DNA from 4 places in the Pseudovibrio sp. JE062 genome. Region 4 is predicted to be linked to each of the others. Evidence: riboswitches for the same ligand, from Rfam matches in the RefSeq annotation. Region 4 holds a riboswitch; each other region holds the start of a gene.
The links. A riboswitch is a leader RNA that binds a small molecule or an ion and turns the genes downstream of it on or off. The one in region 4 is predicted to bind thiamine pyrophosphate.

Region 1 (5,332 bases), on a different contig from region 4:
CTGAGACACGCGGGGATATCGCACGGATCTACCTCTACATGCAGGAGACCTATGGCATGCCGTTGACAGAGACAGAGGTGAAGATGTTCAACCAGTGGATGGCTGAGGATCCAGTCTCAGAAGAAGAGCAATTGCGAGATGCGCGTATTTTGGAAATTCAGGGCAACACCAACCCGCTTATCTCGGTAGGTTTCTAACCCGCCATCAATTTCACTTCCTACCGTCATAATTGTGTACCGACACATCATCTACCCTAGGGTAAGATGTTATGACGCTGGGAGGGTACAATGGCAGTTCAAACCGAGAATCTGAAATTCCTCGTTGGTCCGAAAACAGTCCTCGATCATTTGCCGGATAATCCGCTGGATGATCTGGAGGGCGAGATTATTGCGTTTATCGATGCTGCAGTGCGAAGTCTCGACATAGCAATTCAAGAAATAGACAATAAACGCATAACCAACGCAATAATTAACGCAAAACGGCGCGGCGTGCGGGTGCGAGTGGTATCCGAGGCGGATTATCTAAGCGTGGATGAGCCTGCGGATGACCCGCATACCAGTGACCCTCGTGTTGAGAACGAGGTGAACCGCCAGCTTCATGCGGCGCTACTGCGTTCCAAAGTGTGGGTACGGACGGATTTTAACCCACGGATATTCCATCAGAAATTCATCATTCGTGACGGCAATGCTGTTCTGACCGGCTCCACAAACTTCACGGAGACCGGCACGCATCGCAATCTGAACCATCTTCTTATCATCAAGGATGAGAAGGTCGCTGACATCTTTGAGCGGGAATTCAGGGAGATTAAACGCGGAAGATTTGGCCGCTACAGCGTGGATGAGAATGAGTCCGAAAACACACCGAAAGAGGTGGTGGTTGACGACATCCGCGTGAAAGTTTGCTTTGCGCCGGACCATGCGCCGGAGATGGAAGTCACGAAACAGATGACGAAAGCTAAGGAACGGGTGGACTTTGCGATCTTCACCTTCTCCAAAAGCTCCGGCATTGATGATGCCATGTTGCTGCTGATGGAAGCAGGAAGACAGGTGCGCGGTGCTCTTGACGCCCGGCAAGGCGGGCAGGATTGGGCCGCGACGCAGCCTCTTGCAGAAGCTGGCGCTGATCTGCACTTCGTTCGCGGATCGAGCCGGATTGGCAAGCTGCATCATAAGCTTATGGTGATTGACGATAGCATCATGATTGTTGGCAGTTTCAACTACACTGGCCCTGCGAACCGGTTTAATGACGAGAATATCGTTGTTCTGGGGGATTCCGTTGCCCCAACGGAGAACCAGAAACGGTTTGCGATGGCGGCACGGCAGGAGATTGACCGGATCATCAGCGACCACGGGGAACCAATCGTGATCGACTAAATCTGCTCAGCCATTTCGTAAAGGCGTGAATGTTTATCTTTTGGTAACCATTCAGCCAGATTTGGCGCTTACACTTGGCGAATGGCAAATTCCCTGGATAGCGGCGAAGACTTACTCATCATCTGCAAACCAGATGTTACCGCAGCGATTGAAGACTGGATTGATCATCTTGGCTCCGAACGGCGACTGGCTGAGCGGACACTGGAAGCGTATGAGCGCGACACGCGTCAGTTCCTGCGTTTCATGACCAGCTATGAGGGTGAGCCAGTTGCTCTGCGGCATCTGGAGTCGTTGAAACCAAAAGACTTTCGCGGCTTTCTGGCAACGCGTCGGAAAGACGGCGCGCAGACGCGGACGCTTGCTCGCGGTCTGGCTGGTATTCGCTCGTTCCTCTCGTTTCTGGAGGAGCGCGGCGAGGTGAATGCGGCCGGTGCTGCAGCGGTGCGTACGCCGAGACTTCCCCGCAGCTTACCCAAGCCTATCCCCGTTGAGGAGGCCAAAGCTATCGTCAGCAGCGATCTGGCTTTCGAGGATACTCCCTGGGTTGAAGCGCGCAATGCTGCGGTGTTTACTCTCCTGTACGGCTGCGGACTTCGCATCTCTGAAGCGTTGTCTCTGACACCGGCGACGGCACCGAAAGAAGGCGATAAGTCTTTGAAAGTGCGCGGTAAAGGTAATAAGGAACGGCTTGTTCCGGTTTTGCCTGTGGTCGTTGAAGCTATTGAAGCTTACAAAGATCAATGCCCCTATGACCTTTCAGCGAACTCGCCCCTCTTCCGCGGTGTTCGCGGTGGAGCGCTCAACGCTCGCATGATTCAGCTGGCCATGCAAAAAATCCGCAGTGCACTTGGGCTTCCGGATACGGCTACTCCCCATGCATTGCGCCATTCCTTTGCGACGCATTTGCTGTCTGAAGGCGGGGATTTGCGGAGCATTCAGGAGCTTTTGGGCCACGCAAGCCTTTCTACCACGCAGATTTATACGGAAGTGAACAGTGCACAGCTGTTGGATGCCTACGACAAAGCACATCCGCGCCGTTGATAGGTTGTCCCCCTCCTCCACATCGCCTTGATCTCCTCCGGCAGACCCCTTAGGTTCAGAGCTGTGAAACGGGGTGCCCGGCACTTGTGTCGTGGCTGAGATCATACTCGATGAACCTGATCTGGATAATTCCAGCGAAGGGAGCACTCACACCGTGTTGGGGGACAGTTTCTTCTGGCAATATGCCAAGGCCCTGACACCAGCTCTCTTTCGCACAACAAGACCGAGGATAAAAATGGGTCGTGTCGAAAGCGCTTGCGCAACTCTTTCCGCAATTCGTGAAAACAGTCCACTCGTCCATAACATGACGAACATCGTGGTGGCGAACACCACTGCCAACGCCCTGCTGGCGATTGGTGCTTCTCCTGCCATGGTAGATGGACCAGAGGAAGCCCCTGAACTTGCAAGTGTTGCAGGGGCATTAGTGGTCAACGTAGGCACCGTTACTCCTGCGCAAGCAGAGGCGATGAAGCTGGCAACAGCTGCAGCTCACAAGGCTGGTCGTCCATGGGTGCTGGACCCGGTGGCTGTCGGCGCCCTCACCTTCCGCACTAAACTTGCTGCTGAATTGCTGGAGAATAAGCCGAGCGTCATTCGCGGTAATGCCTCTGAAATCATGGCACTTGCCGGTCAGGGTGCAGGCGGAAAAGGCGTTGATAGCACGGATAGCTCTGAGACTGCTCTGGCTGGTGCGAAAGAGCTGGCGAAACAGACTGGTGCTGTGGTTGTTGTCTCTGGTCCGGTCGACTTCATCACTGACGGCACGCGCACTGCTGAAGTCGCCAACGGGGATAAGATGATGCCATACGTGACTGGCCTCGGCTGCACGGCAACGGCCCTCACTGGCGCAACGCTCGCAGTTTGCGATGATCCGTTTGATGCTGCAGTCGATGCAATGGTTTTCCTCGGTGTAACTGGTGAGATTGCTGCGAAAGATACCGCAGGACCAGCAAGTTTGCAGTTGGATATCATCAATGGTCTCTATCAGCTGAACGGTGATATCCTCAATGCAACAGCTCGGGTTGAGATGCATGAAGCCGTTGCTTGATCTTTCCGTATATCTAGTGCTGGGGCCGCAAGACTGCCCTGGCCAGGATCCCGTCAACATCGCAGTCGCAGCCGCTCAAAACGGTGCTACTGTGGTGCAACTGCGCGATAAAACTGGCAGCACCAAAGAGCAGATTGAGCTGGCAGAACGGCTGATGCAGGCGCTTAAACCGCTCAATGTGCCTTTGATCGTCAATGACCGTGTAGATGTTGCGCTGGCCGTTGATGCCGATGGTGTTCATGTTGGACAAGATGACATGAACGCCACTAAAGCGCGGGAATTGATCGGGGCAGATAAGCTGCTTGGACTGTCGGTGAGCACTCAGGATGAGCTGGACGCTGCGGACATTGCAGCCTGCGATTACCTCGGCATCGGCGCATGCTTTCCGACCAACAGCAAAGATGATGCAGCTGATGTGGGGATGCAGAACTTTGCTGGCTTAACTGCTCAATCACAGCTGCCTGTTGTTGGGATTGGCGGAATTTCTCTTGCCAATGCGGATCAAGTGATCAAAGCTGGGGCTGATGGTGTTGCTGTCATTTCAGCAATCTGTGGGGCACCCAGTGCTGCGGAAGCTACGCGCAAGCTTCAGGAAATCGTCAAAAGCGTAAAAGACCTAGGGTGATAGGATAAAACACGCATTTACTCCTCACAGAGCCCATCTACATTGATATATGAGAGAACTGAAGTTTGGTGCATTCATTGAGTTCATGCAAATCGCTCCAAGCTTTTGTTTTAAACGCATCACCAGTGTTTTCCTCTGAGGTGCGTTTCTGGCGGGGGGCCGTTCGTCATGAAGCTTAGTCAAACAACGTTCATGTGCACGCTGTTCAGCACATTCGCTTTCTTTGCCTCTGAAGGACAAGCCCAAACCGCCTGCGAAGTCCGCAAATCTGAGATGGCAGAGCTGGGCAACTGGGAGAACCCAAAGGCACGGCTGAAAGAGCTTTCTCAGATTGAGGTGGAAGGCGAATGCATTGATAACCAACTGGTGGTTCGCGCCCGTGCTTTTACAAGCTGTTCCCCCCGAGACTGCAAATGGGGCTGGGCTGCGGGGCAGTTGAGTTTCTCTGGTGTGTTGACGTTTCGGTTCGGTGGGTTCTTTAAGGCTCAGTATATTGAACTACGGCCAATGGGTCAGCGTATTCAGGCCTATGTGCGGACCGAGAACCATGATCCAACCATTCCCAACAAGACGCGCAGTTACATCCTGATCCGTCAGTAAAGCTGCCTGCTTTGCAGTAGGAGCGTTTGAGCTGCTTTACTTTTTTCCTTGCGTATCTTTTTCCGAAAACCGGTACCCACTTTTCGGAGATACACCAATAAAAAAAGCCGCCTCAGTTTCCTGAAGCGGCTTTCTCTTAATCTGATCAGCTCAGATTACATATGAATTGGCTTTGCAAATGTCGCCATAGCAGCTTCTTTCACTGCTTCGGACATTGTTGGGTGCGCATGACAGGTGCGACCCAGATCTTCTGAAGATCCGCCAAATTCCATCAGAACACATGCTTCGTGGATCATCTCGCCAGCACCGAAGCCAACGATGTGAACGCCGAGAACACGATCTGTTTCTGCGTCAGCCAGAACTTTCACGAAACCGTCGGTGTGCAGCATTGCTTTTGCACGACCGTTTGCAGAGAACGGGAACTTGCCAGACTTGTACTTGATGCCGTCTGCTTTCAGCTCTTCTTCGGTTTTACCAACGCTGGCAACCTCTGGAGAGGTGTAAACAACGCCTGGGATGACGTCATAGTTTACGTGACCAGCCTGGCCGGAGAGCATCTCAGCAACTGCAACGCCTTCGTCTTCAGCTTTGTGAGCAAGCATTGGGCCTGCAATCACATCACCGATCGCATAGATGCCATCAACG
Region 2 (5,332 bases), on a different contig from region 4:
AAAGATATCCGCGTTGTGACGCCGGATGTGGGCGGTGGTTTTGGAACCAAGATGTTCACCTATCTTGAGTATCCGCTATGTCTGATCGCCGCAAAACGTCTTGGTCGTCCGGTGAAATGGCTTCAGGAACGGACTGAGCATTTCATGTCTGATGCTCATGGGCGAGATAATGTATCCACGGCAGAGCTTGCGCTCGACGAGAACGGCAAGATGATCGGCCTCAAGGTGCATGTGCTTGCAAACATGGGGGCTTACCTACACGAGTTTGGTCCGGGTATTCCTCAGGTGGGTATCACGATGACCTCAGGCCTCTATGATATCCCCGCCACATGGGTGGAAGCGACTGGCGTTTATACCAATACAGTGCCGGTTGATGCCTTCCGTGGGGCAGGGCGTCCTGAGGCGCTTTATCTGATGGAACGGTTGGCTGATAAGGCTGCGCATGAGATGGGCATGGATCCAGCGGAGTTCCGCCGTAAGAGCTTTATCCCCGACGACGCCTTACCTTATACAACAGCGCTCGGACGCATGTATGATACTGGTTCCTTTGGTGCTCATCTGACCAAGGCGTTGGACGAGATCCATTACGGCACTTTTGCGGAGCGAGAAGCGGAGAGCAAGGCCAAGGGCCTATACCGCGGTATTGGCTTGTCGACCTATGTGGAGGCCTGTGCCTTTGCGGGTGGTGAAGAGGCCAAGCTTGAGCTGAACAAGAACGGCAGTGTGACATTGCTGATCGGGACGCAGAGCAACGGTCAGGGTCATGCGACAGCTTATGGTCAGGTGATTGCCGAGTATCTTGGTTTGCAGCTTGATCAGGTTGAGATGGTGCAGGGGGATACGGACCGTGTGGCGACCGGTGGTGGCACTGGTGGATCACGTTCGATCCCGATTGGATTGCCTTCTGTGAAGGCGGCCTCTGAGACACTGGTTAAAAAGATCAAGGAGATCGCCAGTGAAAAGCTGGAGGTTGGTGCTGCGGATCTGACGCTGGAAGCCGGGCAGGTGCGTGTGGTCGGAACTGACCAGCAGATCAGCCTTGCTGATGTTGCGGGATCACAGCCGGATACCTTGAGCGCTGCAGAAAAAGTCATGCAGGATGAGTGCACTTATCCGAATGGCACGCATGTGTGTGAAGTGGAGATTGATCCGGAAACCGGGAAGACGGACGTGGTCAATTATGTGATCGTGGACGACTTCGGGGTGACGGTGAACCCGATGCTTCTTGCTGGCCAGGTGCATGGTGGTACCGGGCAGGCGATCTCTCAGGCGCTATGTGAGAACACGGTTTATGATGAAACCGGACAGCTGCTGTCAGCATCCTTCATGGACTATCATGTTGCGCGTGCTGATGATTTGCCGAGTTTTGATTTCTCGACAAGCAACGTTCCTTCCACGACAAATGCGATGGGCATTAAAGGGGCTGGTGAGGCTGGTTCTATTGGCGCGGCGCCGGCGGTGATGAATGCTGTGCAGTATGCGCTGCGCAAGAATGCCGGGGTTGAGCATATAGATATGCCCGCGACGCCGGTTGCTGTTTGGAGTGCTATTCAGGATGCTCAGGGCTGAGCGAAGCTATTACCAGACATTGAAACGGGATTGTGCAGGCGGGCTGGTGTCCCGCCTGTTTTCGTAGGTATCAGAATGCTTTGAAGGTAATGATGGTTCTGGTGTCCTGGATGCCTTCGAAGACCTGTACCTTGTTGGCAACGAAGTGTCCGATGTCTTCATCGTCGTTGATGTAGAACTTGGCCAGCAGATCGAAATCCCCGGAAGTGGAGTAGATCTCGGAGGCGACTTCCGCGTCTGCGATGGCGTTGGCAACCTGATAGGTTTTTCCGAGCTGGCATTTGATCTGTACAAAGAACGGAATCATTAATCTGCTATCCTTCTGTCCCGTAAGCCTGTTTTGTCTTTCCGGGTGCGCTCAAAATTGAGTTTGCGTTGTTTTGTGAGCATTTTGCGTTGAAGCTGCGTTTTTTTGCAAGCTTTTGCGTTTTTTAAGCGAAATCTACCCCCAGTTGCCTATTGTCGCGGTCTCTCGTTTCCACTTGCAGTTCGCTTGTGGGTTTGCTAGCAAAAAATTCTAACCAATGGGGGTGCTCGGTAGTGACTGCCGGGCTGAGAGGCGGAAGGCCAACTCCTAGAACCTGATCCGGGTCGTGCCGGCGGAGGGAATTGGGATGAGTACCAAGGTAATCGTTCCCGCCGTAATCAATAGGGAGCGAAACAAATGTCCTACAAAGCTGAAGATCTCTGGCAAGTGTTTGAGAACCTGCGTGAGCGTGGTGTGCGGGTTCATTGCCTGACGAACTCTGTTGCGCAGAGCATTACCGCGAACATTATGTTGGCCTGTAACATTGTACCGTCCATGACAGCCGCTCATGATGAAATTCCTGCATTCGTTCAGGGTGTCGACGGGTTGCTGGTCAACCTTGGGACGCTAGATGGAAAGCGCAGGCATGGGATCCGGTTGGGGCTTGAGAATGCTGCGAAGAAATCTATCCCCGTGGTGCTGGACCCGGTTAAAGTGGATCGTACTGACATTCGCATGGAGTTTGCGAAGGACATTTTGCAGGACAACATCTCCATCCTGAAAGCAAATATGACTGAAAGCGCTGGGCTGAGTGGAGCGGTCCGTGAGGATACGCTGCTTGTACGCACCGGAAATGAAGATGCGGTGTTTGGCCGGGAGGCAACCTACACCATCGGCAACGGGCATGCCTATATGGACAAGGTGACTGGCATCGGCTGTGCATTGGGGGGAGTACTGGCGGGTTTTGCTGCTGTTGAGCCGGATCAGGAACTTGCCGTGGTTGCGGCGCTGGCTGTCTATGGTGTATGCGGCGAGATTGCCGCAGAGCAGGCAAATGGGCCGGGAAGCTTCACTCCAGCTTTCATCGATACCCTCTATGGCTTGAAGGCTGACCAATTCAACGAGCGCCTCAAGCTCGAAACAATGAATAATAAAGGTGGGGTATTGGCCTAATGAGTGCGATTGCAGTCACAATTGCGGGCTCGGATTCAGGCGGTGGTGCTGGCGTTCAGGCAGACCTGAAAGCCTTTTCGGCTCGCGGTGTTTATGGGGCCAGTGTGATCACTGCGCTGACGGCCCAAAACACCAAAGGTGTGACAGCCATTCATGATGTGCCGCCAGCATTCGTGGCGGACCAGATGGATGCTGTTTTCTCTGATCTGAAGGTGGATGCCGTGAAAATCGGCATGCTTTCACAGCCAGAGATTATCGATGTTATTGCCACAAAGCTGGCGGAATATGATGTTAAGCGCGTCATCCTTGACCCGGTGATGGTTGCAACTTCTGGTGATGTTTTGTTGCAAACCTCCGCTGTTTCGGTCCTGAAGCAAAAGCTGTTTCCTATGGCGGTGTTGATTACGCCGAATATGCAGGAAGCGGCCTTTTTGCTGGACCAGCCGGTGGCCGGATCCCGTGAAGATATGCACAGCCAAGCTTTGCTTCTGCTGGACATGGGCGCAAACGGGGTTCTGCTGAAAGGCGGACATGGATCTGATGATACATGTGATGACCTCTTCCTCTCCCGCGATGTGGAGAGGTGGTACACGGCGCCAAGGCATGAAACGCAGAACACACATGGGACTGGCTGTACCCTGTCTTCTGCGATTGCGGCGGAACTGGCCAAGGGGCTGGCGCTGCAAGACGCCATTGGCGAAGCGAAAGAATATATTAGTCAGGCGATTAAAGCTGCAGATACGCTTGACGTAGGCGAGGGACATGGGCCTGTGCACCATTTCCACGAATTCTGGTCTGAATAAAAGGCGGAGATAATGACCAAGAACAAAGATAATAATCTGACCCGCCGACAGGCGCTGGGGCTAACCGCTGGGGCGGTTGCTGGTGGCGCTGCACTTGCTGCACCTGCTCTGGCTCAGGATGCTGAACCGGTGATCGAATGGCGCATGGTGACCAGCTGGCCGAAGAACCTGCCAGGTCCAGGAATGTCTGCGCAACGCATTTGTGACCGCATCAACATTATGAGTAATGGTCGGATGCGTGTACGCCTGTTTGCTGCAGGTGAGCTGGTTCCGGCTTTTGAGGTGTTTGACGCTGTTTCAAGCGGCACTGCACAGATGGGCCATTCCGTTGCTTTGTACTGGGCTGGCAAGATGCCGGGCTCAGTGTTTTTTACAACCGTTCCTTTCGGTCTGCTGCCTCAGGAGCATACTGCCTGGGTGGATCAGATGGGTGGTCAGGAATTATGGGATGAGCTTTACGCGCCGTTTGGCGTGAAGCCGTTTATGGCCGGTAATGCTGGCCCAACCATGGCGGGCTGGTATCGTGAACCTGTTGAAACGCTGGATGACCTGAAAGGGCGCAAACTGCGCATGGTTGGTCTCGGTGGTGAGATCCTGCGCAAACTGGGCGTTACCCCGGTCAACATTCCAGCTGCAGAAATCTTCACCAGTTTGCAGACCCATGTGGTGGATGGCGTGGAGTTCCTCGGACCTTGGACTGACAGTGCGCTGGGCTTTCACAAACTGGTCAAATACTATTACGGTCCGGGCTTTAATAAGCCAAACGGTACTGGCGAAGCGATTGTGAATGCGGTTGCGCTGGAAGGTCTTTCTCCTGAGCTTCAGGCGGTGGTTGAAGAGGCTTGCCGTGTGGAAGCTGATCTGGCGCTTTCTGAGGCCAATGCACAGAATGCAGCGAGCCTGAAGGTGCTGCAGGAAGAGCATGGGGTAGAGGTGCGTGAGTTCCCTGAAGAGGTTCTTGCTGCCTTGAAGGAAACCAGCATTGAGGTGCTGGATATCTATACCCAGAAAGACAAAATGGCTCGTAAGATTTATGAGAGTTACATAGAAGCGCAGGGGCTTCTGGCCGGCTGGAGCGCCCTTTCGCTGGGCAAAAACATCGCTGCAAGAAGCTAACTGGCTCATCAAACCGTGTTTAAAAGACCCTCCACTCGGAGGGTCTTTTGTTATGTGGAGGTTTTGCCACAGAAAATGTTTCAGTTTACTTGCACGAAATACGCATAACTAAATGCATGGAGCATCTACTGTCATTGATGTTTTGTGAAGGTGGGCAGGTAAACCTTTAAAACTACCAGTGCAAGAATTTGATAATATTTGGAATTCTAGTTGTAAGAGCCGAATCAATAAGTAACTCGTAACTTGATCATGGCGCTGCTTGATTGTTTTCTTGAGAACAGAAAGTACCGTGCATGTCCAGATATCTGCCCATTACGATCGCCAGTCTCTCCACGCTGCTGATTGCCTCTGATGCCTTCGCCGGTGCCTTTGCTGTTCGTGAGCAATCTGCCTGGTTCCAGGGCCTCTCCTTTGCCGGAAATGC
Region 3 (5,332 bases), on a different contig from region 4:
TTCAGATGATCGAGTTTGTCCAGCAGCTTTGCGGGGAACTCGTTCTTGATGCCGCTGCTGCAGATTTGCCAGATGTCCGGCCCTCTGGAATGGCCGCGCAGTTCTACGTCATACACAAACGAGTAATGCACATCTCCGGAGAGGATCGTGAAACGGTCTGGCGTTTTGCGGTGACGGAACACATTCAAAATGCCATCTGCCGTTCCCGGATGCGCCATCCAGTATTCAGCATCCACCATGAGCGGCTTGCCCATGAAGGTGAGGAGCTTCTGAAGGGTCTCGATCAATTTGACGCCGAAGATTGGTGCAGCAGATACAAGCAGAACGGCATCCTTGCCGCGAAGGGATCGCTGAAGGTCAGTGACAGCTTCCCAGTCCAACAAGCCTGAAGGCAAATATCCTGCCCGTTCTGATCTCCATCTGCGTGTGCGGGTGTCCAGAACCAACAGTGGCGGGTCCAGCTCCCAGTGGTAGTCCCAATTCTCAAAGCCAAAGAGATGATCCAGAAACTCATCGTAGGCGCTTGTGCCAGGGATCTTGAAGACCTCAGTCATCTCATCCAGCAGTCCACCTGCGAAGGCTTCCGGTTTGTTGCCCCAGCCCTGATTGAGCATGTAGGCGCACAGTGCATTACCGATGATGCGGCGGGAGAACGGGTGACCGTAGGCGGTCTCTTCCCAATCACGATTGAGGTTCCAGTCGTCCGTGACATCGTGATCATCAAAGATCATCGCGACAGGCAAATGCGCAAAGAGCCTTCGGACCTGACTGAGGCCTAAGACAAAGTCCTTCAGGATTTCCTGCTCAGTCTCATAAAGCTCTGTTTCTTCAGGTGTTAGACCCTCAGGTTTATCTGTCTCAACCAAATCCCATGCAGCAGGAGACCAGACGAGCAAATACATTGCCAGAAATTCAGCTAGTGTAATCAGGTGGTTGTGAGCATGGTCAGCTGTAAAAATCGGCTTTTCGACGCCGCCAAACAAGACAACCCAGAGCTTCCGGTTCTTTTCCAGATTGGGCAGAAACTTCTCACGCCGATAGTAGGTATCACCATGGCTATACAGATCTGACGCAGCATCAGGGATCTTGCTTTCCAAGCCGCTCAACTGCTCTTCTGTAATGCCAAGCTTTTCGATGAGCGAATGGATTGCTCGCAGCATTGGACCAGCTACATCATCTGAGTAAATCTGGTCACCGCTCATCACCAGTGCAGCAGGCCATTTCTCCTGATCAACCTTGGTCCCACCATTCGTGGCAATATGCTTAGCCAGGAACTGATCTGCAGCGACCAAGCCGTCACCTGATTCGTGGTGAGGTTTACGGCAGGAGCCATGCAGAAGCGAAGACACTTTGGAGCTGAGAAGGAAGCCGGGAAGCGATTGACCTTCATAACAGAGATCAGGTGCCCAAGCCGCGTGATCTTGCCAGCCTGCCGCCTCATCATCTGCCATACGCAAAGATAGGCGATAGTTGACCCAGACATCCTGTGGCAGTGGCTGATGAAGCGGAAGGTCAATCAACAGGTAATGAAGGTGCGTGCCTGCTGAAATCAGGTTCACCTCTGCCTGCTTTTTGGAAAGCTCATAGGTTTGCGGATCACCGCCTTGGGGCAGTAGCTCCAGCTTTACATCTGCCGGTGCGCGAACAGCGAGCCAGAAGGTTAAACGGGTGGTTTCTAATCGCCGCAGAATAGGGCCGGCAAGAACAGACGGGAGAGAAGAGGTTTCAGGCATTCGTTGATATTATTAGTTGCGATATCCAGAAGTGAAATTCTTAGGTGAGAGATAGGTGCGCAAACCTCAAAATCCAATAAGGGCCAACAACTCCCCCTCTCACCCAAGCCAAATTACAGAAGATTTCTGAACCTCACCTGAACCGAACCTGCCTTGACAGGCCCTTCTAATAGGTCTAGCAAAAACACGTATGCAGGGGAGTCTCACCTAGGAGACTGAGAGGCTGACAGAGCGCAAGCTCGGCGACGCGACCCTTTGAACCTGACCCAGTTGATACTGGCGTAGGAAGCACGGGTCGCGCGTCCTGTTATCAGGAGTATTGTATCCACCGCGCCCCACTCAGCAGGAGATCTTCCTGCGGTTTCCCAGCCAAAACTCATCTGGTGTCTTTCGAGTTATGAACTTGAGGAGCACCATTATGACTAGCCCAAAGCCATCCATCACCACAGGCTCCTTGCCTGCATCACGCAAGATCTACGTGAATGGCAATCTGCATGAAGACGTGCGCGTCCCAATGCGCGAAATCAGCGTCCATCCAACAGCAGGCGAACCACCGTTGCCAGTCTATGACAGCTCCGGCCCCTACACTGATCCTGCTGTTACAACCAGTATTTCCGAAGGTCTGCCAACAGTACGGCGCAAGTGGATCAAGGCTCGCGGAGATGTGGAAACCTATGAAGGCCGGGAGATTAAGCCGGAAGACAATGGCTTTGCACAGGGCGAGCGATTGGTTGCCGAGTTTCCGGTGAAGCCGCAGCCGCTGCGTGGCAAGGACGGGAAGTCTGTGACGCAGTTGGCTTATGCCCGCGCAGGCATCATAACGCCGGAGATGGAGTTCGTTGCTATCCGCGAGAACCAGATGCGTGAGGCCGTTGCCGAGGAACGTTCCGGCAATGACTGGGGAGCGAGCATTCCTGATTATGTGACGCCGGAGTTTGTTCGGGACGAAGTAGCGGCAGGTCGTGCAATTATCCCCTCCAACATCAATCACCCAGAGAGCGAGCCAATGATTATTGGCCGGAACTTTCTGGTGAAGATCAACGCCAATATGGGTACGTCCGCAGTCACCTCTTCCATGGAGGAGGAAGTGGACAAGATGGTCTGGGCAATCCGTTGGGGCGCGGATACGGTGATGGACCTCTCAACAGGTCGGAACATTCACAACACCCGCGAGTGGATCATCCGCAACAGTCCGGTGCCGATTGGGACGGTTCCGCTTTATCAGGCGCTAGAGAAGGTGAATGGCATTGCTGAAGATCTGACTTGGGAGATCTTCCGTGACACGCTGATTGAGCAGGCTGAGCAAGGGGTTGATTATTTCACCATCCACGCTGGCGTGCGTCTGCACATGGTGCCGATGACCGTTAATCGTGTGACAGGCATTGTTTCTCGTGGCGGCTCCATCATGGCCAAGTGGTGTCTGCATCATCACAAGGAAAGCTTCCTTTATGAGCACTTTGCTGAGATCTGCGATATCTGTCGCCAGTATGATGTGGCTTTCTCCCTTGGTGATGGTTTGCGTCCAGGTTCCATTGCGGATGCGAATGATGAGGCTCAGTTTGCTGAGCTGGAAACGCTTGGTGAGCTGACCAAGATTGCTTGGGCCAAGGATTGTCAGGTGATGATCGAAGGTCCGGGCCATGTAGCCATGCATAAGATCAAGGAGAACATGGATAAGCAGCTGGAATGCTGCCATGAGGCTCCATTCTACACACTTGGCCCTCTCACCACAGATATCGCTCCCGGTTACGATCACATCACCTCTGGCATTGGCGCGGCGATGATTGGGTGGTTTGGCTGTGCCATGCTTTGTTATGTGACGCCGAAGGAGCATCTGGGGCTGCCCGACCGAGATGACGTGAAGACTGGCGTGATCACCTACAAGATTGCCGCTCATGCTGCTGATCTTGCCAAGGGATTGCCGGGTGCTCAGCGACGAGATGATGCACTATCCCGTGCGCGCTTTGAGTTCCGTTGGGAGGATCAGTTCAACCTGTCCCTCGACCCAGAAACAGCCCGCAACTTCCATGATGAGACCTTGCCGAAGGATGCGCACAAAGTGGCGCATTTCTGCTCTATGTGTGGGCCAAAGTTCTGTTCTATGCGGATTTCTCATGACATTCGGGCTGATGCTCAGAAAGAAGGCATGGAAGCGATGGCGGCCAAGTTCCGTGAAGGTGGTGAGCTTTATCTTCCATTAGCGGAGGCGGAGCAGTGATTACGATTGCAGGAGCTGGCCTTGCAGGGCTGGCTTCCGCCTATGAACTGGCAAAGCGTGGTGCATCTGTCACCATCTTCGAGAGGGCAGAAAAGCCCGGAGAAAACAGCGTTGCCCGGTTCGCAGGCGGTATGCTGGCCCCTTATTGCGAGCGGGAAAGTGCGGAAGAGAATGTCATCACGCTCGGATGCAAAGCAGCTGATTGGTGGGCTGAGGTCACACCCGTTACACGGCATGGAACACTTGTGGTCGCACCACCGCGAGATCAGGCAGAACTGACACGGTTTGCACGACGGACGTCCCATTTCGATGAAGTTGATGGGCAGGTAATCCCTCAGATTGAACCGGCTTTAGAAGGCCGGTTTGAGCGAGGGCTTTTCTTCAAAGAAGAGGCTCATCTTGATCCACGGCAGGCGCTTGTTGATCTGACAAAGGCTGTCGAGAAGCTTGGCGTGGAGATCCGCTATGGCACTGACGCACCCTCGCAGGTTGACCTCAACTGCACGGCTATGGCAGCTGGTCTGCCTGACTTGCGGGCTGTGCGTGGTGAGATGGCGGTTTTGCAATGCCCGGAGGTTGAGCTGTCTCGTGTCATCCGCCTTATACATCCGCGTATGCCGCTTTATCTGGTACCGCGTACCGATGGTCTGTTCATGATTGGAGGCACAATGGTGGAGAGCAACTCAGACCGGCCGCCTACACTCAGATCTCTAACTGAGATGATGAGTGCGGCCTTTGCTATTCACCCGGCCTTTGCAGAGGCAAGTGTGGTGGAAATCGGCGCAGGCTTGCGACCTGCTTTCCCTGACAACCTTCCTCGTCTTGTTGAACGCAATGGAGTGCTTCACCTCAACGGGCTTTATCGCCATGGCTTTTTGCTGGCTCCGGCAATGGCACAGCAAGCAGCAGACCAGCTTTTATCGGAGACATGCAAATGAAGATTATCGTTAATGCAGAACCGCGCGAGGTTGCAGGCAAAACTCTGGCTGATGCTCTTACCGAGCTGGAATTTACCAGTCCAGCAATCGCAGCAGCCCTGAACGGCAACTTCGTACCTCGTGAGGACTATACAGAAACGCCACTTTCAGAAGGCGACAAGCTGGAAGTTCTAGCCCCAATGCAGGGAGGTTGAAATGCAGGTTTACGGTACAGAAATCGGCTCCCGCCTGCTTCTTGGCACAGCACAATACCCTTCACCTACCGTGCTGAAGAAGGCAATTGAGACCAGTCAGGCAGAGATCATTACGGTCTCCTTGCGGCGAGAAACTGCGGATGGATCTGGTGCAGGGTTCTGGGAGTTGCTGAAGGATTGTGACTGCAAAATACTGCCGAACACCGCCGGATGCCATAGCGTGCGAGAGGCTGTAACGACTGCACAGAT
Region 4 (5,332 bases):
CCTCGTTAGAAAGTGCAGAACTCCAAGTTCCCGTCACCTCAAAGGGTGAGATGCTGATTTACAACAGCAGTTCATCCGGTACCTATATCTTTGCTGCAAACGACATCTTACAAGACAAAGTCTCCTCTAAACTCTGGCCTCCAGCGCCAAACAGCACTTTTGTTCTGGGCACACAAACAAGAGTGTCAGAACGACACGCGCAGGCACTCCAGACGCTGCAATCTAGCAATTTCATCACAACTCCCAAGTGGAGCCAATACACTGAGATTGCGGCACTAATCATTTTCGGTGGCGCTGTCGTGCTCGCTTCTGCAACACAAGGCTTCTGGCTTAGCCTGACCATAGCGGCCATCGCAGTGCTGGCGATGAATGGCGTCGCATTTCACCAGTTTGCTCTTAACAACATAGCGCTGGAGCCATTCTTTCCATCGCTCATCATTCTGCTGATTTTCGCACTCTCCTGCACTATCAGAAGAGTGACCTTCAAAAGCCACCGCAGCAAAACAACTGAGCGATTTGCAGGTATTCTTGCACCCAAACAGATGCAGAAGTTGCTTACAAAATCAGAGCAACTGCCATTGGAAGGTCAACAACGTGAGATCACGAGCCTCTCAACCCGCCTGAGGCACTTTCATCGATATTATGAAGGTCTCTCCCCTCAGGATCTCGCAAGCTTCTCTAACAGCTTCCAAACCGCTCATTTGGATGAAGTCCATATCCACGATGGAACATTAAATACGCTGAATACCTCGGGCCTAAGCGCCTACTGGAACGCCCCTTTGGATGATCCGTTCCATGCAGCGCATGCATGTCGGACGGCGATTGAAATGCAGAAGCAGATGAAGCGTTTTAATGTCAAAGATCGCTTCAACTTCAACCAGAAAAATATGACGGATCACGCGGTCACGCTCGATATCGGCATCTCAACAGGCCTGGCAACGCTCGGAGAAACCGGCACAAGGCGCCACTTCAGATATGCGCCACTCGGCAAACCCGTTGATTTAGCTGATGATTTAGCCCGCCACTGCAAGGAGGCAGGCCACAGTCTCCTCATCTGCGAGACCACCCGCGGCCAGATGCAAGAGCTCGCGACGCTGGAGACGATCCCTGTCAAAACCAGCCGTTATTTAATGCGTTCGTTTGCGTTACTAGGTGATCCATCCCTCGCTTTTTCGGAAAATTTCCTCAAACTCAAAAACACCCATTGCAATATGGTCTTCGCGCTCTTTGAGGAGAACGACAAGAAAAAAGCACTCACCCTGCTCGACGAATGCAAAGCCCTCTCTGACGGCGAGTACAACGCCATCTATGCGGCTTTTGAGAAGTACATCCTCAGTGATCTGGCGCAGCACGAAGCGGTGAAGGATGCAGCGCAATAACGGCATTTGGCCTACAAATAAAAAGAGCCCCCGAAACTCGGAGGCTCAATAATTGGTTTAGACCTATAACGGTTAGCGCAGTTCAACCGCGTAGGTTTCCACTGGAGGCGCTGTTTTAATGAGCCCCTGCTCAATCAGGAAGTTCGCAAAGCGCTCGTAGCGGCCAATATCCAAAGCTGCCGGACGGCTCGCAAAGCGTGGCAGAGTATCTGCCCAGGCGCGCTTGTTCAGCTCATCATCAAGGTTCGGGTAGACCTCAAGGAAGCTCTCCCAGGAGTCTTGAGGGTTGTTCAGCAGATAAACAGTTGCCGCCTCAATCGCACTGATGAACTTCTTCAGGCGTGGATCATCCAGCTTGTCTTTGTGAGCAACGTAGATCAGCTCATCATAAACCGGCACACCATTCTCCTCCGGATAGAACGCACGACCTTTCGCGCCTTCAATTTCCATCTGGTTCAGCTCAAAGTTACGGTAACCACCAATCACCGCATCAACCTGTCCCGCCATCAAGGAAGGAGAGAGCGAAAAGTTCACGTTGATCAGCTCAACGTCATCAGAACTCAAGCCAGCATTGGAGAGCATCTTACCCAGCATCGCGCTTTCAAAGCCGGACGTGGAGTAGCCGATACGCTTGCCCTTGAGGTCTGCAATCTCCTTGATCGGTCCATCTTCCAGCACGATCAGCGTGTTCAGTGGCGTGGAGACCAGCGTGCCGATACGCATCAGCGGCATACCCTCATCGATCTGCGGATGTAGCGTCTGCTGATAGGAGATTGCAATATCCCCCTGCCCGGCTGCAACCAGCTTTGGCGGCATGGAAGGATCAGCCGGTTCAATCAGCTCAACATCAAGCCCTTCCTTCTCGAAGAAGCCCCGTGCCTTCGCAACCACAATCGGAGCATGGTCCGGGTTCGCAAACCAATCGAGCAGCACAGTCAGCTTGTCCGCAGCCTGCACCTGAAGCGTGCTCGCAAGCATCGCTGCGCCAAACAGCATACCTAGTTTTTTCATAAGGTTACGTCCTCATACTCTGAGATCTAGATCTCTTTCTGCCAATAGATCATCCGAGAAGTGGCGAACTCAACAACTGCCCTCAGGCTCAACACCATCACCGCAAGCAAGATCAGCGCTGCAAACATGGTCGCTGTTTGCATGCGTGCGTTGGATTGCAACATGATAAAAGCCAGCCCTCCCTTTGCACCAACCCATTCTCCAACCACCGCACCAATCGGCGCGAACACCGCCGCAATCCGCATGCCTGATGCCAGAGACGGCATCGCAGCAGGAATGCGGATGTAACGGAGCATTTGCCAGCGGTTGAGACCGTGCAGCTTACCAAGGTCAAGCAAGGACTGATCCGTCCTCCGTAACCCGTCAAAAAACGTTGAGGTCACGGAAAAGAAGATCACAATCACAGCCATCACCACCTTGGAAGCAAGCCCAAAGCCGAACCACAGCACCAGAAGCGGCGCAATGGCAAACACAGGAAGAGATTGAGTTGCTGCAATCGGAGGCAGCAGAAACAGGCGCACCCGGCGAGACATCGACAACAGTATTGCAAGCGAAGCCCCGGCACTCACGCCAAAGAGAAAACCGAGAACGGTCTCATAGGCGGTAATGCCTGCATGATGCAGCAAGAAAGCACCTTGATTGAGAAAAGCGGTAAAAACCGCCGCCGGACCTGGCAATAGAAACGGAGGAAACTCTCCAATCCAAACCACAAGTGCCCAAATGGCGACAAACAGCAAAATCCCGAAAAGACTTCGCAGAATTCGTATTAAAGCTCGCTTCAGCATGTTATTTCCCAACAATGGTATTGGGCATCACAAACAGGCGGAAGAACGGAGCTCAGATTGGCTCTCTGGGAATTTTCGACACAGGATCTCCAACTACAAACTGCAGAAATAGAGGTCCGGGAAGAATGGTTCAGGTCCCGTCCCTTCGCCGGCATTACCCGGATCAGGTTCAAAGGGTTTAGCTCATCGCAATCTCAGCTTTTCGAAAGAAAAGCACCCCTCGGAATGGCAGGACCATGCGCGTTTCTACGGGAGTTTGCAAGCAGATTTTCTGAGGCCAGGGGACAACGCCATGAAAAAAGGCCTCAGCTTCAACAGAGCCAAGGCCTTCTAAAATCACTCTAACTTGCTGAAAACAGATTACTTCCAGCTCTTGATTGCCTGAGCGACAACCTTGTTGCCAGTTGTCCCTTTTTCAAAGGTCAGCATTGCGCGGCGACCGCTGTTGTACAGCAGTGGAACATCAATCCATTCACGCTCAGCAAGACGCTGCAGGTTCTTTGCCTTCTCTTCATTGCTGTCAGAAAGAGCAATCCAGAAGAGCGTGTCAGAAACCTTCACAGCAGCCCCATCAAGCGGATCACCAGCTTCGGATTCAGTCTTCTTCAGGATCAGGCCAGGCACCTTCTCAACACCCTTGCCGTCAAACCCTTCCGGGAAGATGAAGTTCAGCTCTAGCAGATGGCTTGCTGGCAGAGACTGATCACTGTTCGGCTTCAGCGTCATCTCGACAGAGAGATTGCGGGATGGAAGCGTCGCAACAGCTTTGATGACAGAGGTTCCATTAACCTCATCCAGCGTCCAGACCACGTTACCACGAGAAGCAGAACCAGCTGCACCCGGTGTCAAAGCTTCTTCATAAAGAATGCTCTGCTGTGCCACTGGAGAAATCTCGGACTCGGTGCCGATGGTCTCTGCCGGTGGAACTGAGTTCGTCTCTACACCTGCTGTCTGCGGCTCAGGCTCCTTGGCAGGCAGCACCTGAGGAGTAGAACTGTCATCAGAGGATGTGGCAGGTGCCGGATCGACACTGCGAACAACAGTTGGTGCAGGTGCACTTTCAGTTGGTGCGGCGCTGGAGGAGTTCCGGGTAATCCGGGTTGTCGTCACCGGTGTTGCATCTGGAGAAACTTTAGCTCCTTCATCAGATGGCAACAGACGGTCAGTGTTCTTCTTAGGCGCACGTTCAGGCTGAACCCGAAGTGGTTCATCTTCACCTGTTGGTGCGCTCTCTGGCTCTCCGGTATCGCTGGTTTCAGCTGGCAGGATCAAAGAGAGAATGGCCTCGCGCTGGCTGTAAACGCCTGCAGTCACACCCAGAATGATCAGGATAATAACAATCATGCCGACAATGCCGGATGTATTGGAAGGCTTCAGACCTTCCTCCTGCTCAATCGCGTCCCCTACACGCTGTGCAACCACAGGCTTGCGGGAGGAAGCAGGTTTACGGCTTGTCTTTGGCTTAACCTTTGCAGGCTCGTCAATCTCGCGGCGAGCGGTCTTGTCTTTGGTCTCCAGCTTGGAGCGACGAGCTTCGCCAGGAACCCAGGCGCGCTCTTCAGCGCTGGTCTCAACAGCTCCTTTGGTCGGCAAGGAAGCAGCAGGCTCTTTCGGCTCGCTCTCGCCCATGGAACCAAGATCAGGCTCTTTGCGCTCTTTAGAAGCTTCAGGCAGCTGGTCACGCGCCATCTGATTGGCTTGGTGAGCAGCATTGCCAAGATCCTGCGCTGCACGAACAGCTTCTTTAAACACATCCGCTTTGGCAGCAGGTGCTTTTGGCTCTTCGCGTGCAGGCTCTTCAGACTTTGCGTCAGCCTTTGGCTTGTCGTCAGCAGGTGGAGGAGTTGGTGCCGCAGAAACAGGAGGAGCTGTCGGCTGCGGAGCACTTGGAGCTGGGGTGGTTTTAGACCGCCCCAACCCGAGAGACTCGCGAGCAGCTTCCGCTTCGACCTTACGAATGGCCTCTTCAAGCTTCAGCTGCTCCTCAGTGATCTGGGAGGGAGACAGTGGTGGGTCGTAACTTTTAAGTTGCTTTACAATTGCATTTCGCGCGCGTTGATAAACTGCCCGCCGTGCCGAACCAGTGTTCTCTTGTAAACCAGCTACCGCTTTTTTCAGAACGGAATTGTAGTCCGCCATTTAACTGCCCATTGCCCC

Region 1: another riboswitch for thiamine pyrophosphate. It lies ahead of thiM (hydroxyethylthiazole kinase); the one in region 4 lies ahead of PJE062_RS20315 (ABC transporter permease).
Region 2: another riboswitch for thiamine pyrophosphate. It lies ahead of PJE062_RS06055 (hydroxyethylthiazole kinase); the one in region 4 lies ahead of PJE062_RS20315 (ABC transporter permease).
Region 3: another riboswitch for thiamine pyrophosphate. It lies ahead of thiC (phosphomethylpyrimidine synthase ThiC); the one in region 4 lies ahead of PJE062_RS20315 (ABC transporter permease).

The regions. Positions count from the first base shown of each region.
Region 1 covers NZ_DS996807.1:192,909-198,240, reverse strand. Annotated here, with positions in the region: gene PJE062_RS08450 (endonuclease) at 1-197, shown strand, start outside; gene PJE062_RS08445 (phospholipase D-like domain-containing protein) at 288-1,373, shown strand; gene PJE062_RS08440 (tyrosine recombinase XerC) at 1,455-2,414, shown strand; TPP riboswitch at 2,474-2,574, shown strand; gene thiM (hydroxyethylthiazole kinase) at 2,650-3,462, shown strand; gene thiE (thiamine phosphate synthase) at 3,446-4,087, shown strand; gene PJE062_RS08425 (hypothetical protein) at 4,256-4,687, shown strand; gene lpdA (dihydrolipoyl dehydrogenase) at 4,843-5,332, opposite strand, start outside.
Region 2 covers NZ_DS996806.1:367,673-373,004, forward strand. Annotated here, with positions in the region: gene PJE062_RS06045 (xanthine dehydrogenase family protein molybdopterin-binding subunit) at 1-1,569, shown strand, start outside; gene PJE062_RS06050 (Lrp/AsnC ligand binding domain-containing protein) at 1,640-1,876, opposite strand; TPP riboswitch at 2,086-2,194, shown strand; gene PJE062_RS06055 (hydroxyethylthiazole kinase) at 2,234-2,989, shown strand; gene thiD (bifunctional hydroxymethylpyrimidine kinase/phosphomethylpyrimidine kinase) at 2,989-3,792, shown strand; gene PJE062_RS06065 (TRAP transporter substrate-binding protein) at 3,805-4,908, shown strand; gene PJE062_RS06070 (OmpP1/FadL family transporter) at 5,202-5,332, shown strand, end outside.
Region 3 covers NZ_DS996807.1:517,680-523,011, reverse strand. Annotated here, with positions in the region: gene PJE062_RS09955 (peptide methionine sulfoxide reductase) at 1-1,733, opposite strand, end outside; TPP riboswitch at 1,918-2,038, shown strand; gene thiC (phosphomethylpyrimidine synthase ThiC) at 2,152-3,951, shown strand; gene PJE062_RS09945 (FAD-dependent oxidoreductase) at 3,948-4,889, shown strand; gene thiS (sulfur carrier protein ThiS) at 4,886-5,083, shown strand; gene PJE062_RS09935 (thiazole synthase) at 5,085-5,332, shown strand, end outside.
Region 4 covers NZ_DS996812.1:323,800-329,131, reverse strand. Annotated here, with positions in the region: gene PJE062_RS20325 (adenylate/guanylate cyclase domain-containing protein) at 1-1,379, shown strand, start outside; gene PJE062_RS20320 (ABC transporter substrate-binding protein) at 1,452-2,390, opposite strand; gene PJE062_RS20315 (ABC transporter permease) at 2,417-3,016, opposite strand; TPP riboswitch at 3,299-3,406, opposite strand; gene PJE062_RS20310 (hypothetical protein) at 3,536-5,314, opposite strand.